DNA from 4 places in the Escherichia fergusonii ATCC 35469 genome. Region 2 is predicted to be linked to each of the others. Evidence: predicted binding sites of a transcription regulator. Region 2 holds the regulator's gene; each other region holds the start of a gene.
The links. Region 2 encodes Fur, which represses iron uptake genes when iron is present. Its sites were predicted from a motif close to ATAATAATGAGAACNACTATCAA; they were not measured.
Positions count from the first base shown of each region.

Region 1: a site for Fur is predicted at 1,292-1,314, ahead of sodA (superoxide dismutase [Mn]). Genes of this name have one in related genera too.
Region 3: a site for Fur is predicted at 1,708-1,730, ahead of fhuF (siderophore-iron reductase FhuF). Genes of this name have one in related genera too.
Region 4: a site for Fur is predicted at 2,201-2,223, ahead of exbB (tol-pal system-associated acyl-CoA thioesterase). Genes of this name have one in related genera too.

Region 1 covers NC_011740.1:3,956,289-3,959,664, forward strand. Annotated here, with positions in the region: gene yiiM (6-hydroxyaminopurine reductase) at 1-529, opposite strand, end outside; gene sodA (superoxide dismutase [Mn]) at 599-1,219, opposite strand; gene rhaT (L-rhamnose/proton symporter RhaT) at 1,506-2,540, shown strand; gene rhaR (HTH-type transcriptional activator RhaR) at 2,537-3,376, opposite strand, start outside.
Region 2 covers NC_011740.1:2,486,965-2,490,340, reverse strand. Annotated here, with positions in the region: gene chiP (chitoporin ChiP) at 1-812, shown strand, start outside; gene chiQ (ChiQ/YbfN family lipoprotein) at 862-1,188, shown strand; gene fur (ferric iron uptake transcriptional regulator) at 1,272-1,718, opposite strand; gene uof (fur leader peptide) at 1,711-1,797, opposite strand; gene fldA (flavodoxin FldA) at 2,007-2,537, opposite strand; gene ybfE (LexA regulated protein) at 2,677-2,970, opposite strand; gene ybfF (esterase) at 3,110-3,376, opposite strand, start outside.
Region 3 covers NC_011740.1:4,506,553-4,509,928, forward strand. Annotated here, with positions in the region: gene EFER_RS21955 (helix-turn-helix domain-containing protein) at 1-129, shown strand, start outside; gene bglJ (DNA-binding transcriptional activator BglJ) at 87-758, shown strand; gene fhuF (siderophore-iron reductase FhuF) at 818-1,606, opposite strand; gene EFER_RS21970 (DUF1435 domain-containing protein) at 1,747-1,983, shown strand; tRNA gene EFER_RS21975 (tRNA-Leu) at 2,022-2,108, opposite strand; tRNA gene EFER_RS21980 (tRNA-Leu) at 2,142-2,228, opposite strand; tRNA gene EFER_RS21985 (tRNA-Leu) at 2,257-2,343, opposite strand; gene EFER_RS21995 (hypothetical protein) at 2,778-3,197, opposite strand; gene EFER_RS22000 (CPCC family cysteine-rich protein) at 3,199-3,376, opposite strand, start outside.
Region 4 covers NC_011740.1:3,011,427-3,014,802, forward strand. Annotated here, with positions in the region: gene yghA (NADP(+)-dependent aldehyde reductase) at 50-934, shown strand; gene exbD (TonB system transport protein ExbD) at 973-1,398, opposite strand; gene exbB (tol-pal system-associated acyl-CoA thioesterase) at 1,405-2,139, opposite strand; gene metC (cystathionine beta-lyase) at 2,391-3,376, shown strand, end outside.

The sequences.
Region 1 (3,376 bases), 1.5 Mb from region 2:
TGACGGCAGCCTCCTGCACGGTCACATCACTGACACGGGAAACCAACTCCAGCGGCGCATCAGCAGATACCAACCCCGGCGCTATCACGCTATACAGCCAGCCCACTTTACCCGTGTTTTGCATCAGCTGCGCCATATCGCTGATGTTAAAATGGTAATTGAGTTTGTAGCACGGTGAGCGCGGCTGAGTAACCTGAATTAATGCCTCTCCCCAGCGGAAAATATCGCCAATATAAACATTGCTTTCCGTCAGACCGTCGGTTGAGAGATTTTCACCAAACGCAGGCGCAACAAACAAATCTGCCTGTTCAGGAAATTCCCGCGCCCAGTAGAGATAATGCTCGCGAGGATAATGACACAGCGCCCTGTCTGGCCCACCGTGAACGACTTTCTCTGCCTGCTCGTCACCTTCCAGGCCCAGTTCCGTCAGCATCAGTTCGCCGTCAACCTGGATTTTGGCAATTGCGCTGGGTTTACTTTCGGGATAAGCCTGAATCTTGCCTGTGTACACATCAACCGGATAATGCATCTGTTTTCTCCTTCGCAGATACAAAAAAGCGAGCCATCAGACTCGCTTCTCACAGGCGTTTATGCAACCTTATTTTTTAGCAGCGAAACGCGTCGCAGCTTCGTCCCAGTTCACCACGTTCCAGAATTCTTTGATGTAGTCCGGGCGGCGGTTCTGGAATTTCAGGTAGTAAGCGTGTTCCCACACATCCAGGCCCAGGATCGGGAAGCCGGAAGCGCCAGAAATAGCTTCGCCCATCAGCGGAGAGTCCTGGTTAGCAGTAGAAACCACCGCCAGCTTATCGCCTTTCAGCACCAGCCATGCCCAGCCGGAACCAAAGCGGGAAGCTGCCGCTTTTTCAAATTCTGCTTTGAAGTTATCTACGGAACCGAAATCACGTTCGATAGCCGCTTTCAGGTCGCCCTGCAGAGTGGTGCCTTTTTTCAGACCTTTCCAGAACAGGCTGTGGTTAGCGTGACCGCCAGCGTTGTTGCGCAGCACGGTTTTTTTGTCTGCTGGCAGCTGGTCCAGTTTGGTGATCAGCTCTTCAACCGGCAGGTTGGCAAATTCTGGCAGGCTTTCCAGCGCCGCATTGGCGTTGTTGACGTAGGTCTGATGGTGTTTGGTGTGGTGGATTTCCATGGTCTGCTTATCGAAATGCGGTTCCAGGGCATCGTAAGCATACGGCAGGGATGGCAGGGTATAGCTCATATTCTTCTCCAGTTGTGTCGGGCGGTCGATTGTTAACGCCGCGTAAGCAGTTGGTTCATTATAGTTAATTAAATGGTATTGAAAATGATTATCAATGCCGTACTTTTCGTAAGGATATGGTTTTGCAGGAAAATGCCTGAGATGTGAGCCAAATCACCCACTTAATGCGCTGATTGCCAGCAAATCATCATCAGCGGCAACAGGCGAAAGGTTAAAGGTATGCACGATTTTTACACTCATCACGTCGGAAGGGTGACACGACGATAAAAATGATGAGGATTTCAAAATGAGCAACGCGATTACGATGGGGATATTGTGGCATTTGATTGGTGCGGCCAGCGCAGCCTGTTTTTACGCCCCGTTCAAACAAGTAAAAAAGTGGTCATGGGAAACCATGTGGTCGGTAGGTGGTGTGGTTTCATGGATTATCCTGCCGTGGCTGATCAGCGCCCTGTTACTACCTGATTTCTGGGCGTATTACAGCTCGTTTAGCCTCTCAACCCTGCTGCCTGTCTTTCTGTTCGGCGCAATGTGGGGGATTGGCAATATCAATTACGGCCTGACCATGCGCTATCTCGGCATGTCGATGGGGATTGGTATTGCCATTGGTATCACGTTGATTGTTGGTACGCTGATGACACCAATTATCAACGGCAATTTCGATGTGCTGATTAACACCGAAGGCGGACGCATGACGTTGCTCGGCGTTCTGGTGGCGCTGATTGGCGTAGGGATTGTGACCCGCGCCGGGCAGTTAAAAGAGCGCAAAATGGGCATTAAAGCCGAAGAGTTCAATCTGAAAAAAGGGCTGGTGCTGGCGGTGATGTGCGGCATTTTCTCTGCCGGGATGTCCTTTGCGATGAACGCCGCAAAACCGATGCATGAAGCCGCTGCCGCACTAGGCGTCGATCCACTGTATGTCGCTCTGCCAAGCTATGTTGTCATCATGGGCGGTGGCGCAATTATCAACCTCGGTTTCTGTTTTATTCGTCTGGCGAAAGTGAAAGATTTGTCGCTAAAAGCCGACTTTTCGCTGGCAAAACCGCTCATCATTCAAAACGTATTGCTATCGGCACTTGGCGGTTTGATGTGGTATCTGCAATTCTTTTTCTATGCCTGGGGACACGCGCGCATTCCGGCACAATATGACTATATCAGTTGGATGCTGCATATGAGTTTCTACGTGCTGTGCGGTGGAATTGTGGGTCTGGTATTGAAAGAGTGGAAAGATGCCGGACGTCGCCCGATTAGCGTACTGAGCCTCGGTTGCGTGGTGATTATCATCGCCGCCAATATCGTGGGTATGGGGATGGCGAGCTAAACTTTTTGCGCACTGAGATGACGCCACTGGCTGGGCGTCATCCCGGTTTCGCGAGTAAATACCACTGAAAAGTAGTTACTGTCTTCAAACCCACACTGCATTGCAATCTCACCAATCAGTAACCGACTATGTTGCAAAAGATACTGAGCATGGCAAATCCGTACCTGTCGTAAATACTGGTTAATTGTCATCCCCGTCTGCTGGCGAAATTGTTGTCTGAGTACCCGCTCGCTGCATGATTCTTGCTGACAAAACCTCTCCAGCACAAAAGGACGTTCAAGGCTTGCTGCCAGCACGGTTATCAATTTATCCAGCAACGTTTCATGGGCGCTGATTGGCAGATTGTCGCTGGCATAACGATATCGTTGCAGGGTCATCACCAGTTGCCCAAAAAGCAGTTCCGCCATGTTGTTGGCGTGTGCGTCGCGGTGCGTGCTCTCATGTTCCAGTTGGCTGATAACCTGTCGCGCCTGCCCCATGCCAAGGCTTCCCAGCCGCCAGTGAGGGCAATGTTTCGTACCAGAAAAGCCCGGAATAGCGCTTTGCCAGTCGAGATTTAGTGTTAGCCGCTCCGGGCAGTAGATGATGTTTTGTAAAACCAGGTCGTTGACGGAAGTATAGGAGTGGCGATCATCAGCATGAATATAAAACAAATCACCACGGGTAATGCGGTAAGGCCGACCATTCAGCACATGCAGGCCGTTTCCGCGCCATACCAGCACCAGTTCACAAAATTCATGAGTATGTTCTGCAAAAACATCCTGCGGATAGCGATCAGCCACAGCAACAGCTTGTTCGTCATCAGCAAAAAAGTCTTTTTTCAGCAAAGTTAATTG
Region 2 (3,376 bases):
AAGCGCCGTGGCATCTGGAAATGGATGAGTTTTATCAGAACGATAAAACCACCAACGTTGATTATCTGCACTCCATCGGTGCGAAGTACGACTTCAAAAATAACTTTGTACTGGAAGCGGCATTTGGTCAGGCAGAAGGGTATATCGATCAATATTTTGCCAAAGCCAGCTACAAATTTGATATCGCCGGTAGCCCGTTAACCACCAGCTACCAGTTCTATGGTACGCGCGATAAAGTTGACGATCGCAGCGTCAACGATCTTTATGACGGCACCGCCTGGCTGCAAGCGTTGACCTTTGGTTACCGGGCGGCTGACGTAGTGGATTTGCGTCTGGAAGGCACCTGGGTTAAAGCCGACGGCCAGCAGGGATACTTCCTGCAACGTATGACTCCAACCTACGCTTCCTCGAACGGTCGCCTGGATATCTGGTGGGATAACCGTTCTGACTTTAACGCCAACGGCGAAAAAGCGGTCTTCTTCGGTGCGATGTATGACCTGAAAAACTGGAATCTTCCAGGCTTCGCCATCGGCGCTTCCTACGTTTACGCATGGGATGCTAAACCCGCTACCTGGCAGAGCAATCCGGATGCGTACTACGACAAAAACCGGACTATTGAAGAGTCTGCATACAGCCTGGATGCGGTCTACACCATTCAGGACGGTCGTGCTAAAGGCACGATGTTCAAACTGCACTTTACCGAATACGACAACCACTCCGACATCCCAAGCTGGGGCGGTGGTTACGGTAACATCTTCCAGGATGAGCGCGACGTGAAATTTATGGTAATCGCACCATTCACCATCTTCTGATGCCCGACGCGGCAGGTTTTGTGCCTGCCGCACATTTGAGGAGTTTGCTATGAAAAAACTGATTCTCATCGCCATGGTGGCATCGGGGCTGGTGGCTTGTGCACAATCCACCGCGTCACAGGAAGACAGCCGTCTAAAAGAAGCTTACAGCGCCTGTATCAACACCGCGCAAGGTTCGCCGGAAAAAATTGAAGCCTGTCAGAGCGTGTTAAACGTGCTGAAGAAAGAGAAACAACATCAGCAATTTGCCGAGCAGGAAAGTGTCCGTGTGCTGGATTATCAGCAGTGCATTCAGGCAACGCAAACCGGTAATGACCAGGCGGTGAAAACCGATTGTGATAAGGTCTGGCAGGAAATTCGCAGCAATAACAAATAAGTGAGAGCTGTAACTCTCGCTTTTCTTATGTCCCTTGTATAAAAAAGCCAACCCGCAGGTTGGCTTTTCTCGTTCAGGCGGGCTTATTTGCCTTCGTGTGCGTGCTCATCTTCGCGGCAATCGCCTTCGGCACAGTGGCCGTAAAGATAGAGACTATGGTTAGTCAGCCGAATGCCATGTTTTGCGGCGATTTCACGCTGACGCGCTTCGATGGAATCATCACTAAATTCGATAACCTTACCGCAGTCGAGGCAGATCAGGTGATCGTGGTGATGTTGCTGTGTCAGTTCAAATACGGATTTACCGCCTTCAAAATTGTGGCGGGTGACGATACCAGCGTCGTCAAACTGGTTCAGTACGCGATAAACCGTAGCCAGACCAATTTCTTCACCCATATCGATCAGACGTTTGTATAAATCTTCCGCACTGACGTGATGGTTGTCCGGCTCCTGAAGAACTTCCAGGATTTTTAAACGAGGAAGCGTTACTTTCAGGCCAGCTTTCTTTAGGGCGGTATTGTTATCAGTCATGCGGAATCTGTCCTGTTACTAAGCGGTTCACTTCATTAGAAGAAGTGACAGAATTTGCTCTTGAGATAATGCGTATCATTATAGAATTGCCACGCCTAAATGAAAACCACAAGTCCCTGGCAAATATTGTTAATAAAAACGTGGCTCAGCTTACATTTACAATGGCAAGGCCACTTGAACACCGGGACATTGTACAGGTACAACGGCAAAAGTTACAAATTTGTAGCAATTATTTTGATTGGCATTATCTATTAATACGGCGTAGACACGAGTCTACGCCGTATTACGTCAGGCATTGAGAATTTCGTCGAGATGCAATTCTTCAGAAATCTGTTTAACCCATTTTTCTACACGTTCAGCGGTCAGTTCCGGCTGACGGTCTTCGTCGATAGCCAGACCGACAAAGTGGTCGTCATCTGCCAGACCTTTTGATGCTTCGAAATGGTAGCCCGCAGTTGGCCAGTGACCAACGATAGTTGCGCCGCGCGGTTCAATGATGTCGCGGATGGTACCCAATGCGTCACAGAAGTATTCAGCGTAATCTTCCTGGTCGCCACAACCAAACAGCGCAACCAGTTTACCATTAAAATCAATTTCTTCGAGAGTCGGGAAGAAGTCATCCCAGTCACACTGTGCTTCGCCGTAATACCAGGTCGGGATGCCCAGCAGCAGAATGTCATAAGCTTCCAGATCTTCTTTGCTGCTTTTTGCAATGTCATGGACATCGGCAACGTCTTTACCAAGCTGTTTTTGAATCATTTTTGCGATATTTTCGGTATTACCGGTGTCGCTACCGAAAAAGATGCCAGTGATAGCCATGAGTGAAATAACCTCTTGAAACTTATTGAAATGGGGGTGGAAAATTGCCCACGGATAAAGGCAATCATAGCAGAACAGGCAGTCTTGCGGAATCAGCAAACGAGCAGGACTGCACACTGTGCTACATGAAAGTGGAAATTTAAACGATGCCCTGACTACGCAGCGCCGCCAGTTGCTGCATTAACATCTCTTCGATCAGTTCGCTACGGCTCATATTGCGCGATTCCGCCAGCTCGTTCAGCGCCTCGACAGCTTCCGCGTTCAGCTTCAGTTCGACACGCTTAAGGCCACGTACTTTGTCGCGTTTTAGCTGGTTGCGTTTATTAATACGCAGCTGTTCATCGCGCGAAAGCGGATTAGTTTTCGGTCGTCCCGGTCGACGCTCGTGCGCGAACAGATCTAATGTCGTACGGTCCGTTTGTTCTTTGGCCATGATCTTGGTGACTTCGGGGGAAACAATCAGCCAGGCGCCTGCCCGGATGGATAGCGCGCCATAATACATCAGCGCGATGAGTCACGCCAACGCCCACGCGTGGAAAGCGACGCGGACGCTGGGTTTTTAATCAGTTACGTTAATCATTGAGATAGCGACGGATAGCGCGTAATACCGCATCCGGTTTTTCAGCATGGACCCAGTGACCCGCGCCAGCAATCACATGCGCTCGTGCCTGTGGAAATTGTGTCAGTAAATCATCACGATACTGCTCGCTAACATACGGAGAATTGCCACCAGGGATAAACAGGGCAGGGTGATCCCATGCCGGGATTTTCTCCCACCCCACAATATGCGGATACTGATCCCACAATACCGGCACGTTAAAGCGCCACTCCCCGTCAAC
Region 3 (3,376 bases), 2.0 Mb from region 2:
AGTAATGCTGAAATGTACGCATGGATCAATAGTTCTCAGGGAGCCAGAGAGCTGAACTTGCCTTCAGTCTACGGAGAAGCCACGGAATGGAAATCAACAGGAATTCAAAGAGAAATGTCGCACTTGTAGAAAAGTGTGTCATGAGCAGTGTGGGTATTAAAAGTTTATTTGATACTTTCCCTGGTTATCCTTACAGGTTATATACCTACTCGACACAAGATGCTTTTCGCATGGCGATGATGACAACAAGTTTTTCGGCTGTCATTTTTTCACTCTCAGCTATTCGTAAAGAACGCAGAGTGGGGTTGTCTTACCTGAATGAACTGGCAAATAAAAATCCGCGTATGCGGCGGTTGGTTATTGCCGATGATGATATGGAAGCGCGCTTAATTAATTCATTATCACCATCACCGCTCGATGGGGTTTTAAGTAAGGCTTCAACATTACGGGTATTGCAAGAGGATCTTTATAACTCGTTAACCTGTATACGGCAGAAAAAAGATAGCGCAGGAAATCCGTGGTATCTCGACATGTTAAGCCCTACAGAGCGTGAAATATTACATTATATGTCGCATGGATATTCAATGATACAAATCGCTGCACAATTGAAACGTAATATTAAAACAATTCGGGCGCATAAATTTAACGTAATGGCGAAGTTGGGTGTCAATTCTGATGCTGGCCTACTTGATGCCGCCGATATTCTTCTTTATATGCACGGCACGCAATCCGAAAGTGCATTACCAACTGCAGTCTAAACGATAATGCCGGGTAAGTTGACCCGGCAGCGCGATTACTGGCAAATATTCACCCTCAGTTATTTCAGCGTACAGTCACCACATTGCTGCACATCCGGTAAGCGATAACGCTGGCAGCAAGTGCGGCGCACCAGCAGGCCGTCGCGCAGCACCACGGTACGCCAGAGTGGATTATCTTCACCGGTAGTAAGCGTTTTCTCAAAAAAGAGGGCATGGCGCAGCGATTCAACCGTCGCCTCGCCGAGCAGTTGCTTCATCTCAGTCAGATACCAGTTGATCAAATACCCGGTATTACTCCAGATAAGTTTGCCGTTAATCTCTCCCGTTGCTTCTAATGCCTGCACAATCGGAACCAGCGCCTGGCTGATTAACTTTTCCATTCGCTGCTGCGGCGAATGTGGTGTTGCGTTTTTATCTTCACACACATCGACCCAGAAACAGGCGGCGCGTCCGGTTTCGTGAAACTCAGCATGGAAATGTTCCGGCGACACATCTAATGCTTTTTCCTGCGTCAGCAGCGCCAGCATTAATGGCGGCACCATCAGGCCGATATACCATTGTGCCCATAGTGAGATCAGCGGTTTGTTCTCGCGGATCATCATCGGTTGATTGCGGTAGATATGATCGGAATAGACCGCCAGTAGAGAACTTAGCGTATTCGGTGATGACCATTGCGCCAGCGTCATGGCGTTAAACGGGGCGGGTTCATCCAGGCGGATAAACTCGAGCAAATGTTCTCGATGTTCGGCGATCGTCGCACGTACGGCTTGTGCAAGCCCAGCATCCTGCGGCTGGAGATGCGTTCGCCAGATAACATCTTCATAGAGCGGTGCGGAACGATAGGCCATAATCGCGATGGTAATCTAAATGATAATGATTGCTAATCCTAGCGATAGGTTTATTCGATAGCAAGGGATTTCTCTGACTTGCAAATGATAAAAATTATCATATGATATTGGTTATCATTATCAGTGAAAGAGATGAAACCATGTTGCAACGTATGCTGGGCAGTGGCTGGGGAGTGTTTCTGCCAGGATTGCTGATTGCAGGGCTGACGTATGCGGATTTATCGCCGGATCAGTGGCGGATTGTCATTCTGATGGGATTGGTGTTGACGCCGGTGATGTTGTATCACAAACAGTTACGGCATTACATTTTGCTACCATCGTGCCTGGTGCTTATTGCTGGAATCATGCTGATGATAATGAATTTGAATCAGGGATGACAAAACAGGGAAGAAACAAGGAAGGAAGTAAAGATAATTGGTGCGAGGGGGGGGACTTGAACCCCCACGTCCGTAAGGACACTAACACCTGAAGCTAGCGCGTCTACCAATTCCGCCACCTTCGCACAGTCATCTTACTTTTTTGATATCGCCTCGTTTGGTGCGAGGGGGGGGACTTGAACCCCCACGTCCGTAAGAACACTAACACCTGAAGCTAGCGCGTCTACCAATTCCGCCACCTTCGCCCAGTGCGAGCAATATCAACGTGGTTTTTGGTGCGAGGGGGGGGACTTGAACCCCCACGTCCGTAAGGACACTAACACCTGAAGCTAGCGCGTCTACCAATTCCGCCACCTTCGCATACCATCAATTCTTAAAAAGAATTGCTACCACGGAGGCGCATTCTAGTGGTTTTCAGCTTTTCGTCAATAGTTAATTATCGCCAGATGTGTAATTGCTGGAAAAATGGCCATCGGCGGATTGTGGATAATTCGGTTGTCGGTCGGATAAAGCGTTCAGGCCTTACCTGACACGACATGTAGGCACAGATGCCAAATGCGACGCTGGCGCGTCTTATCTGGCCTACGAAGGGCTAACGTGCAGGTTTTGTATGTTGGATAAGGCGTTCACGCCGCATCCGACACGGTATGCGGGTACTGTTGCGTGAATTCTCGTTCGCAATATTTTTCAGACTCAATTTCAATATCCCTTGTGTAGTATTCATCACAAAGGATGTCAAAATTATCAATAAACGTAGTATGATAATCCGGGAGTTTTGCTCTGGCAATGTAGCATCATTTTTTTAACTTCCGTGAGATAGTGATTTTTTTAGCAATGATTTCAATGTAGAAGTCATGACTTTGGACAATGTAATGCGTGTATGTTCCTGAGTCATATAATTTCCAGTCAGTAAAATGCTCTGTTCTTTCGTTCTCGAGTTTTTCCAGCCATGATGACACCGGGACTACCCAGTAACATGAAGCAAAGTCATTCTCACCACAAGGAGTATAGTATCTGCGATCTTTATTGCGTTCATAACGCGTAGCCCATACTTCTGTAAATTCAACAACACCCTTAAATCTGGAGTATTTTGTTGAAGCTCTCCAGAGAGGAAAACTGATTATTAATGAATCACCAATACTTTCAATATGAACATAATCATTTGGTGCCTGCCAGTAAGGCAATTCAATAGCGTATGCGTAATCTTTTTTCATTTTATTTTTTGCTTTTAATTACAATTTGCGCTATTTGTTTTTGAAAAATTTCCGTTTTTTTATATTCATTCGGTGTGGCGTGGTTACAACTACTGTACTGATCGCCTGTCTTACCGTCATTCTGCCAGTGGCATACGGGACAGATCTCAAAAAAAGCATCTTCCTTGCTGGCGAAAACA
Region 4 (3,376 bases), 520 kb from region 2:
CCGAGAGCGTCTACCCTTAAAGGACGTTGAACCTGAAGGGAGAAAAGCGATGTCTCATTTAAAAGACCCGACCACGCAGTATTACACTGGTGAATATCCCAAACAGAAACAACCGACGCCAGGCATCCAGGCGAAGATGACACCAGTGCCGGATTGCGGCGAGAAAACCTATGTTGGTAGCGGTCGCCTGAAAGATCGTAAAGCACTGGTGACAGGGGGCGATTCCGGAATCGGTCGTGCTGCCGCCATCGCTTACGCGCGTGAAGGCGCTGACGTGGCGATCAGTTATCTTCCTGTGGAAGAAGAAGACGCTCAGGATGTGAAAAAGATCATTGAAGAATGCGGACGCAAAGCCGTCCTGCTGCCGGGCGATTTAAGCGATGAGAAGTTTGCCCGTTCGCTGGTTCACGAAGCGCAGAAGGCGTTAGGCGGGCTGGATATTATGGCGCTGGTCGCCGGGAAACAGGTTGCCATTCCTGATATTGCAGACCTCACCAGCGAACAGTTTCAAAAGACCTTTGCCATTAACGTTTTCGCGCTGTTCTGGCTAACCCAGGAAGCGATCCCCCTGCTGCCGAAAGGCGCCAGTATCATCACCACTTCGTCAATCCAGGCGTACCAGCCAAGCCCGCATTTACTGGACTATGCGGCAACGAAAGCGGCGATTCTGAACTACAGCCGTGGCCTGGCAAAACAGGTCGCGGAGAAAGGTATTCGGGTGAATATTGTCGCGCCAGGCCCTATCTGGACAGCACTGCAAATTTCCGGCGGACAAACGCAGGATAAGATCCCGCAGTTTGGTCAGAAAACGCCAATGAAACGCGCGGGGCAACCGGCAGAACTGGCTCCTGTATATGTTTATCTGGCAAGTCAGGAGTCGAGCTATGTCACCGCAGAAGTGCACGGCGTGTGCGGCGGAGAGCATTTAGGCTAAAAAAATGCCCGGTTGTGAAAAGCAACCGGGCATCATTTTTATTTCGCTTTGGCAGTTTCTTCGCCAACCAGACCTATCTTCAGGTAACCCGCCTGATGCAGTGTGTCCATTACCTTCATCAACATCTCGTAATCGACGGTTTTATCCGCACGGAAAAAGATGGTGGTGTCTTTCTTGCCTTCGGTTAACGCATTCAACGCCGTAATCATTGTTTCATCGGTGACCGGATCGTTACCGATAAACATCGAGTTGTCCGCCTTCACCGACAGATAAACCGGTTTTTCCGGGCGCGGCTGCGGCGTGCTGGTAGAAGCAGGCAAGTTCACCTTCACATCTACCGTCGCTAACGGTGCCGCCACCATAAAGATAATCAGCAAAACCAACATAACGTCGATAAACGGCGTCACGTTGATATCATGCATTTCACCGTTATCGTCGAGATTTTCATTAAAATGCATTGCCATGGCGTATTACCCTACGCGTAATTTCTGTGCAACACGTACCGGATGCGCAGCGGCGCTGGCTTCCAGGTCCAGGTCACGGCTTTGCAGCAACAATACTTGCGCAGCAACATCGCCCAGCATCGCTTTAAAACCAGCAATCTGACGGGCAAAAATGTTATAGATAACCACCGCCGGAATTGCCGCCACCAGACCAATTGCGGTCGCCAGCAGTGCTTCTGCGATACCTGGAGCAACAACGGCCAGGTTGGTTGTCTGACTTTGGGCGATACCGATAAAGCTGTTCATAATGCCCCAGACCGTACCGAACAAACCGACAAACGGTGAAATTGCCCCGATAGTTGCCAGGAAGCCATTACCACGCCCCATATACCGGCCAACAGCGGCAACGCTACGTTCCAGGCGGAAACTGGTACGCTCTTTTATGCCATCGTTATCATCACTACCCGCAGAAAGCTCCAGCTCGTTTTGCGCTTCGTTCAGCAGCTGCAAACTTAAGCTGTATTTACCAAAATCACCGGCGATTTCGCTGGCCTGATCTAATGAGCGAGCGTCAGCCAGCAGTTGCTGTTCACGCTTAAGGCGACGTTTCTGTTTAAAGAACTCCACGCTCTTGGTGAAGAAGATTGCCCAGGTGACTACGGACGCCAAAATAAGCCCAATCATCACGCACTTAACGACAATATCGGCGTGCTGATACATACCCCAGACGGAAAGGTCCGTCTGCATTAAATTATTACCCACTGTGTATCTCCAGGACGCAAATCACAAAATCTGCGCATAATAATATCAAAACGACGTCGAATTGATAGTCGTTCTCATTACTATTTGCATACTGCCGTACCTTTGCTTTCTTTTCCTTGCGTTTACGCAGTAAAAAAGTCACCAGCACGCCATTTGCGAAAATTTTCTGCTTTATGCCAATTCTTCAGGATGCGCGCGGCTACATTCATGCTAGTTTAGACATCCAGACGTATAAAAACAGGAATCCCGACATGGCGGACAAAAAGCTTGATACTCAACTGGTGAATGCAGGACGCAGCAAAAAATATACCCTCGGTGCAGTAAATAGCGTGATTCAGCGCGCGTCTTCGCTGGTCTTTGACAGTGTGGAAGCCAAAAAACACGCGACGCGCAATCGCGCCAATGGCGAGTTGTTCTATGGACGGCGCGGAACGTTAACCCATTTCTCCCTACAAGAAGCGATGTGTGAACTGGAAGGTGGCGCAGGCTGCGTGCTGTTCCCCTGCGGGGCTGCGGCGGTTGCTAATTCTATTCTTGCTTTTGTCGAACAGGGCGATCATGTGTTGATGACCAACACCGCCTATGAACCGAGTCAGGATTTCTGTAGCAAAATCCTCAGCAAACTGGGCGTAACGACATCGTGGTTTGATCCGCTGATTGGCGCAGATATCGTTAAACATGTGCAGCCAAACACTAAAATCGTGTTTCTGGAATCGCCAGGCTCCATCACCATGGAAGTCCACGACGTTCCGGCGATTGTTGCCGCCGTGCGCAGTGTGGTGCCAGATGCCATCATTATGATCGATAACACCTGGGCGGCCGGTGTGCTGTTTAAGGCGCTGGATTTTGGCATCGATGTTTCCATTCAGGCAGCCACCAAATATCTGGTGGGGCATTCAGATGCGATGATTGGTACTGCCGTATGCAATGCCCGTTGCTGGGAGCAGCTGCGGGAGAATGCCTATCTGATGGGGCAGATGGTCGATGCCGATACCGCCTATATAACCAGCCGTGGCCTGCGTACTTTGGGTGTGCGTTTGCGTCAACATCATGAAAGTAGCCTGAAAGTAGCTGAATGGCTGGCGGAACATCCGCAAGTAGCGCGAGTTAACCACCCTGCTCTGTCTGGCAGTAAAGGCTACGAATTCTGGAAACGAGACTTTACAGGCAGCAGCGGGCTATTTTCCTTTGTGCTTAAGAAAAAACTCAATGATGAAGAGCTGGCGAACTATCTGGA